One region of the Advenella sp. genome, then DNA from elsewhere that is predicted to be linked to it. Evidence: predicted binding sites of a transcription regulator. Region 1 holds the regulator's gene; the other holds the start of a gene.
What was found. The regulator NrdR, encoded in region 1, represses ribonucleotide reductase genes. The targets are predictions, from matches to a motif close to CACNANATNTNGTG.
Positions count from the first base shown of each region.

Region 2: a site for NrdR is predicted at 2,011-2,024, ahead of nrdA (class 1a ribonucleoside-diphosphate reductase subunit alpha). Genes of this name have one in related genera too.

Region 1 covers NZ_JBQEAU010000069.1:16,249-19,631, reverse strand. Annotated here, with positions in the region: gene ACTIKR_RS13135 (riboflavin synthase) at 1-216, opposite strand, end outside; gene ribD (bifunctional diaminohydroxyphosphoribosylaminopyrimidine deaminase/5-amino-6-(5-phosphoribosylamino)uracil reductase RibD) at 220-1,356, opposite strand; gene nrdR (transcriptional regulator NrdR) at 1,428-1,925, opposite strand; gene glyA (serine hydroxymethyltransferase) at 1,981-3,225, opposite strand; gene ACTIKR_RS13115 (YbhB/YbcL family Raf kinase inhibitor-like protein) at 3,262-3,383, opposite strand, start outside.
Region 2 covers NZ_JBQEAU010000140.1:3,543-6,925, forward strand. Annotated here, with positions in the region: gene nrdA (class 1a ribonucleoside-diphosphate reductase subunit alpha) at 1-1,924, opposite strand, end outside; gene dusA (tRNA dihydrouridine(20/20a) synthase DusA) at 2,229-3,323, opposite strand; gene ACTIKR_RS18700 (ClcB-like voltage-gated chloride channel protein) at 3,326-3,383, opposite strand, start outside.

The sequences.
Region 1 (3,383 bases):
CAGGCTCTCTCGCGAGACATCGATCTGGAAAGCGCCTTCGCTCAACGACACGACAGTCATACAGGCGCCCTGCACGGCAATCGAGTCGCCCAGGCCGATCCCGGACAGATCAAAGTCGTTTGCCTCGATAGTCAGATGCACGCCGTCATCGGCGCTATTGCCGGCCGGTTTGATCTGGCTGATGCGACCAACGCCGCTGATAATTCCTGTGAACATTCTTTACTCCATATCGGGCTTTGTGCCGCCCGATTGCAATTGTAATTGATTCCACCGCGTGGGCAGCCTGGCTCGCAGGCGCATGTCCTTGCCGCAGGCAGCGGTATCGAAGAACGCAAAGCGATAGGCGTCGGCCAGCACATTAAACGGCGTATGCGCAACCGCCGAGCGGGCATCGCCCAGAATTGTGGGGGCCAGGTAGACCAGCAGTTCATCCACGCACCCGGCCTGCAGCAGTGCGCCGTTAAGACCGGGTCCGGCTTCCACATGCACCTCGTTAATGTCCTGCTGCCCCAGCCAGGCCATGACGGCCTTCAAGTCCACATGCTTGTTTTTTTCGTTTACCGTAATCACGCGTACGTTGCGCGCGGCCAGGCGTTCGGCCTTGGCAGCGTTGTACTCGGTCACGAAAACCCACACCGGATTGCCGTCAAATAACCTCGCGTCTTCGTCAATGGCAAACTGGCTGTCAATGACGGCCCGAATGGGTTGGCGGGGCGTGGCTACATCGCGCACGGTAAGCTGCGGATCATCGTCGCGCACCGTACCCGAGCCGGTCAGGATAACGCAGGCACGGGCGCGCCAGTGGTGACCATCGGCGCGCGCCTGGCCGCCGGTAATCCATTGTGAACGGCCATTGTTCAGGGCGACCTTGCCATCGAGCGTGCTGGCAATTTTCATGCGGACCCAGGGGCGCTGTATGCTCATGCGCGATACGAAACCGGGGTTGATTTCCAGTGCCTGCTCAAGTCCCAGGCCAATTTCAACTGTGATGCCGGCGCCCTGCAGTTTGCCAATGCCCGCCCCGCTGACCAGCGGATTCGGATCTCTGGCGGCAATCACAACCCGCGCAGGTTTTGCCGCAAGCAGCGCGTCCACGCACGGTGGCGTGCGGCCATAGTGGCTGCAGGGCTCCAGCGTGACGTAAAAGGTTGATCCCGCCAGCGCATGCCCCTTGGCCTGCGCATTGCGGATGGCGCACACCTCGGCGTGCGGCCCGCCAGGCGGCTGGGTTGCGCCCTCACCCAGGATCTGGCCCTGGTTGACGATCACGCAGCCCACCCGCGGATTGGGGCTGGTACTGAACATGACGCTGCGTGCCAGCGCCAGCGCCCGATCCATATAATCCTGATCATTCATAAACCGATGTTCCGATGATAAAGGGTCAGTGTGCCCATGAGCCGGTGCGCACTGCGCCATGCCGCAAGCACTCAGGCATTATCGACGGCGTCCGAGCGACCACCATTGTGCGGCTTGACCGGCTTTTGCATTTCCTTGATGGCGTTGACGAACTCTTCGATGTCCTGGAAGCTTTTGTAGACCGAGGCAAACCGTACGTAGGCAACCTGATCCAGCTGCTTGAGCTCGCTCATGACCAGTTCACCGATGTGATCGGTGGAGACTTCTTTTTCCGGATAATTGAGCAGTGATTCCTGGATGCGAGCGACCGCCCGCTCCAGCAATTCGGTACTGACCGGGCGTTTGCGCAATGCCAGACGCAGGCTGGCCTGCAGCTTGGCCGGATCAAACTCGACCCGGGTGCCATTGCGCTTGACTATGGCAGGCATGGCCAGTTCGATACGTTCGTATGTGGTAAAGCGCCGGTCACAGGAAAGACAGCGGCGACGGCGACGAATGGTGTCGCCTTCTTCGGATACCCGCGAGTCCATAACCTGTGTATCGTGGTGTGAACAAAACGGGCATTTCATTTTGCTAAAGTCCTGTGCCGTGCAATAACGTTATTGCGTTGAGATAACGCGCGGTTTATTTGTAAACCGGAAAGCGCGCTGTAAGTTCATTTACTTTAGCACGAACAGCAGCAATGTTTGCCTCATCGTCTGGGTTGTCCAGCACATCGGCAATCAGATTTGCAGTCAGTTCAGCCTCGGCTTCGGTAAAACCACGGGTGGTCATGGCCGGCGTACCCAAGCGAATGCCGCTGGTCACGAACGGTTTTTCCGGATCGTTCGGAATCGCGTTCTTGTTGACGGTGATATGCGCATCTCCCAGGCGTGCTTCGGCGACTTTGCCGGTAATGCCCTTGGCGCGTAGATCCACCAGCATCACGTGGCTTTCGGTCTTGCCGGAAACAATACGCAAGCCACGCTTGACAAGTGTGTCGGCCAGCACCTTGGCATTGGCCACGACCTGCTTTGCATAGTCGGCAAATTCCGGGCTGAGCGCCTCCTTGAATGCCACGGCCTTGCCGGCGATGACATGCATGAGCGGGCCACCCTGAATGCCTGGGAAGATGGCGGAGTTGATGATTTTTTCGTGCTCTGCCTTCATCATGATTACGCCGCCGCGCGGGCCACGCAAGGATTTGTGCGTAGTTGACGTGACAAAATCGGCATAAGGAACCGGGTTCGGATACTGCCCACCGGCAACCAGGCCTGCGTAGTGAGCAATGTCGACCATCAGGTATGCGCCATTGTCATGGGCAATTTTGGCCATGCGCTCAAAATCGATTGTCAGGGAGTACGCAGAAGCGCCAGCCACAATCATTTTGGGCTTGTGTTCTTTGGCCAGTTGCTCAACCTGATCGTAGTTGAGCACTTCGTTTTCGTCCAGCCCGTAAGGGATGAAGTTGTACAGCTTGCCCGATGCATTGACCGATGCGCCATGTGTAAGGTGTCCGCCCTCTGCCAGGCTCATGCCCAACACGGTGTCGCCAGGCTTGAGCACCGCCATGTACACGCCCTGATTGGCCTGTGAACCGGAGTTCGGCTGCACGTTGGCCGCTTCAGCGCCAAACAACTCCTTCAGGCGCCCGATGGCCAGCTCTTCAGCGATATCGACAAATTCGCAGCCACCGTAGTAGCGCTTGCCAGGATAGCCTTCCGCGTACTTGTTGGTCAGTTGCGTGCCCTGCGCCTGCATCACTGCCGGGCTGGTGTAGTTTTCAGAAGCAATCAGTTCGATGTGCTGTTCCTGACGGGTATTTTCTTGTTCGATGGCACTCCAGAGTTCCGGATCTACCTTGTCAAGAGTTAGCGAGCGGTCAAACATAACGTGTCCTATATAAAGCGGGTAATTGGATAAAATTCAAAAGGAAACTTTGGGGTTCAGCGAATACAGCCCCATGATCGTGGCCTGATCCAGCACATGGGGCGCGATGGCCTCGGCCACGTCGGCGCAGGTAAAGCTGCCGGTCAATGGCAATGTAT
Region 2 (3,383 bases), on a different contig from region 1:
CAAGGCCGCGCGGCGGTTCAATACCGTTGGTGGCGTTGGATATCTGCGAAGAGGTTTCCGAAGGCATCAGTGCCGTCAAGGTCGAATTACGCAGACCATGGGTGGTAATGTCCTTGCGTAGCGATTCCCAATCCAGATGCAGCGGCTCGTTGCAAATGCCGTCAAGATCCTTCTTATAGGTATCGATTGGCAAAATACCCTTGGAATAGGTCGTTTCATCAAAGGCCGTGCACGGGCCGAACTCTTTGGACAGCCCGACCGAGGCCTTGAGCAGGTAATACTGGATCGCCTCGAAGGTGCGGTGCGTCAGGGCATTACCGCTGCCATCGGAATATTTGGCATCGTTCTTGGCCAGGTAATAGGCGTAATTAATAACGCCGATACCCAGTGTACGCCGCTTCATGGAGCCAATATACGCGGCCTTTATCGGATAGTCCTGATAATCAAGCAAGGCATCGAGCGCGCGCACGGCCAGATCGGCCAGGCCTTCGAGCTCATCCAGCGATTCAATGGCGCCCAGATTGAACGCAGACAGCGTGCACAATGCAATTTCACCGTTCTCGTCATTGATATCTTCCAGCGGCTTGGTCGGCAGCGCGATTTCCAGACACAGATTACTCTGGCGCACGGGCGCCACGGCCGGATCAAACGGGCTGTGGGTATTGCAGTGATCCACGTTCTGAATGTATATGCGGCCGGTGCCGGCGCGTTCCTGCATCATCAATGAAAACAGCTCTGTTGCCTTGACCGTACGCTTGCGAATGGTCGTGTCTTGCTCGTATTTGGCATACAGTTGCTCAAAGCGGTTCTGATCTTCAAAAAACGCATCGTACAGGCCCGGTACATCCGATGGAGAAAACAGCGTGATATCGCCGTTTCTGATCAGGCGTTGATACAGCAGCCGGTTGATCTGCACGCCATAGTCCATATGACGGACGCGATTTTCCTCGACGCCCCGATTGTTCTTGAGCACCAGCAGCGATTCAATTTCCAGATGCCACATGGGATAGAACAATGTGGCCGCACCACCGCGCACGCCACCCTGCGAGCAGCATTTGACGGCTGTCTGAAAGTGCTTGTAAAAAGGGATACACCCAGTATGCTGCGCCTCGCCACCGCGGATGGCACTGCCAACGGCACGAATGCGACCGGCGTTGATGCCGATGCCGGCGCGTTGCGATACGTAGCGCACGATAGCGCTGGTCGTGGCATTAATGGAATCCAGGCTATCGCCACACTCGATCAGCACGCATGAGCTGAACTGACGCGTAGGTGTGCGCACACCCGACATGATGGGCGTGGGCAAGGAAATTTTGAAAAGCGACGTCGCATCATAGAACCCCTTGATGTACGACAGGCGCGTGTCTTTCGGATACTTCGAGAACAGGCATGCGGCCACCAGAATATACAGAAACTGGGGGCTTTCATAGATTTCGTGATTGACACGATTTTGCACCAGGTACTTGCCTTCAAGCTGCTTGACCGCACCATAGGAAAAGCGCATATCACGGCTGTGATCGATATAGCTGTTCAGCTCGTCGAACTCTTCCCGTGTGTAGTCCTGCAGAATATGTTCGTCGTATTTGCCCATTTCGGTGAGCCGGCTGACGTGATCGTAGAGCGATGGCGGATCGAACTGCTGGAAGGCTTTCTTGCGCAAATGAAAGATGGCAAGGCGCGCCGCCAGGTACTGGTAATCGGGCGTCGCCTGTGAAATCAGGTCCGCCGCTGCCTTGATGATGGTTTCATGGATGTCTTCAGTCTTGATACCGTCGTAGAACTGAATATGAGACTTGAGCTCAACTTGAGACACCGAAACATGATCCAGACCTTCTGCCGCCCACGCAATGACGCGGTGAATTTTGTCCAGATCGATAGGTTCTTTTCTGCCGTCACGTTTGGTGACCAAGAGTGTGCTGTTCATTGCGTATGCATATCCATGATGGTTGATGGAACGGCTTGGAGCCGGACCGACTATAATCTATATATAGTGTTTTATTTTAGGTTTAACACAATATATAGTATTGATCAGGATATTTCAAGTAATTTCGGCTTCGTGCAAATCCTTGAAAAACAACACAATGCATTGATTAATATAGCTATTTTATCTGTTATAAAAAAATGTAACGATGTTGATTATACGCAATTGATGTGCATATTTTTCAGGCACGGCATACTCCCTCTTCATGCCCCCCTTCTTGCCCGGCCATTGGGCGATTGCTGTGCCGCTAGTCAATAAAAGCAAAGGCCTGATGCAAGACGTCCGGGTTCTGTGTTGCCAGTTGCACCGGGTTGGACAGATGGCGTCGCCATTGGCGCGCGCCTTTGCGTCCGTTGAACAGGCCAAGCATGGGCTTGACAATGACGCGCAGCGGAACACCCTGCGCCACCTCAGATTGGGCATAGCTGGCCATTTGCTGCACAATCGTGGCGTCATCGGCAACCAGCGTGTCAGGCCACAACTGTCGACTGATGTCACGCAGCAAATAGGGTTCGTGCCAGGCTGCTCGCCCGACCATCGCACCGTCGAATGCGTCGACCGCCGAACTGATCAGGTCAGGCGTGTTCAGGCCGCCGTTGAGCACAAACAGCGCATCCGGAAAATCCCGCTTGAGCCAGGTCACAACGTCGTAGCGCAGTGGCGGAATCTGGCGATTGTCTTTAGGAGACAGCCCCTTGAGCACCGCATTGCGCGCATGCGCGATAAATACCCGGCACCCGACCTCATACAGTTGCCCGACAAAATCACGCACGAAATCATAGGATTGATCGTAGTCCAGTCCGAGCCGATGCTTGACTGTGACGGGCAGGCTGACCACGTCCTGCATCGCCTTGACGCAATCGGCCACCAGGGCCGGCTCGGCCATCAGGCAGGCGCCGAACGCTCCCTTTTGCACCCGCTCTGAAGGGCAGCCGCAGTTGAGGTTGATTTCATCATACCCCCAACTTTGCCCGAGCCGGGCGCAATGGGCCAGCGCCGCCGGCTCGCTGCCGCCCAGTTGCAAAGCAACCGGATGTTCCTGAGCGCTGAAATGCAAATGTCTTGGTACATCGCCGAACACCAGGGCGCCGGTGGTGATCATCTCGGTATATAGCAACGCATTGGGCGCCAGCAGACGGTGAAAATAGCGGCAATGCCTGTCTGTGACGTCAATCATCGGCGCCACACTGAGCCGCCAGGGACGCAGACCCCCTCCATCCGTATAGTCAAGCACAGTGCTGCCTGCCGGGTCCCCCCCGGCAACGGCACGGGCATCGGTGCTGCCGCTGCGGGTATCCAGGTCCGCTGCTGCGACCCGCTCTGTCTTCTCTGAATGTGTCATTATCATTTGTCGCCGGAAATGCGAAAATCGATGTGAGGTGGCTGATGCCGCTCACCAAGT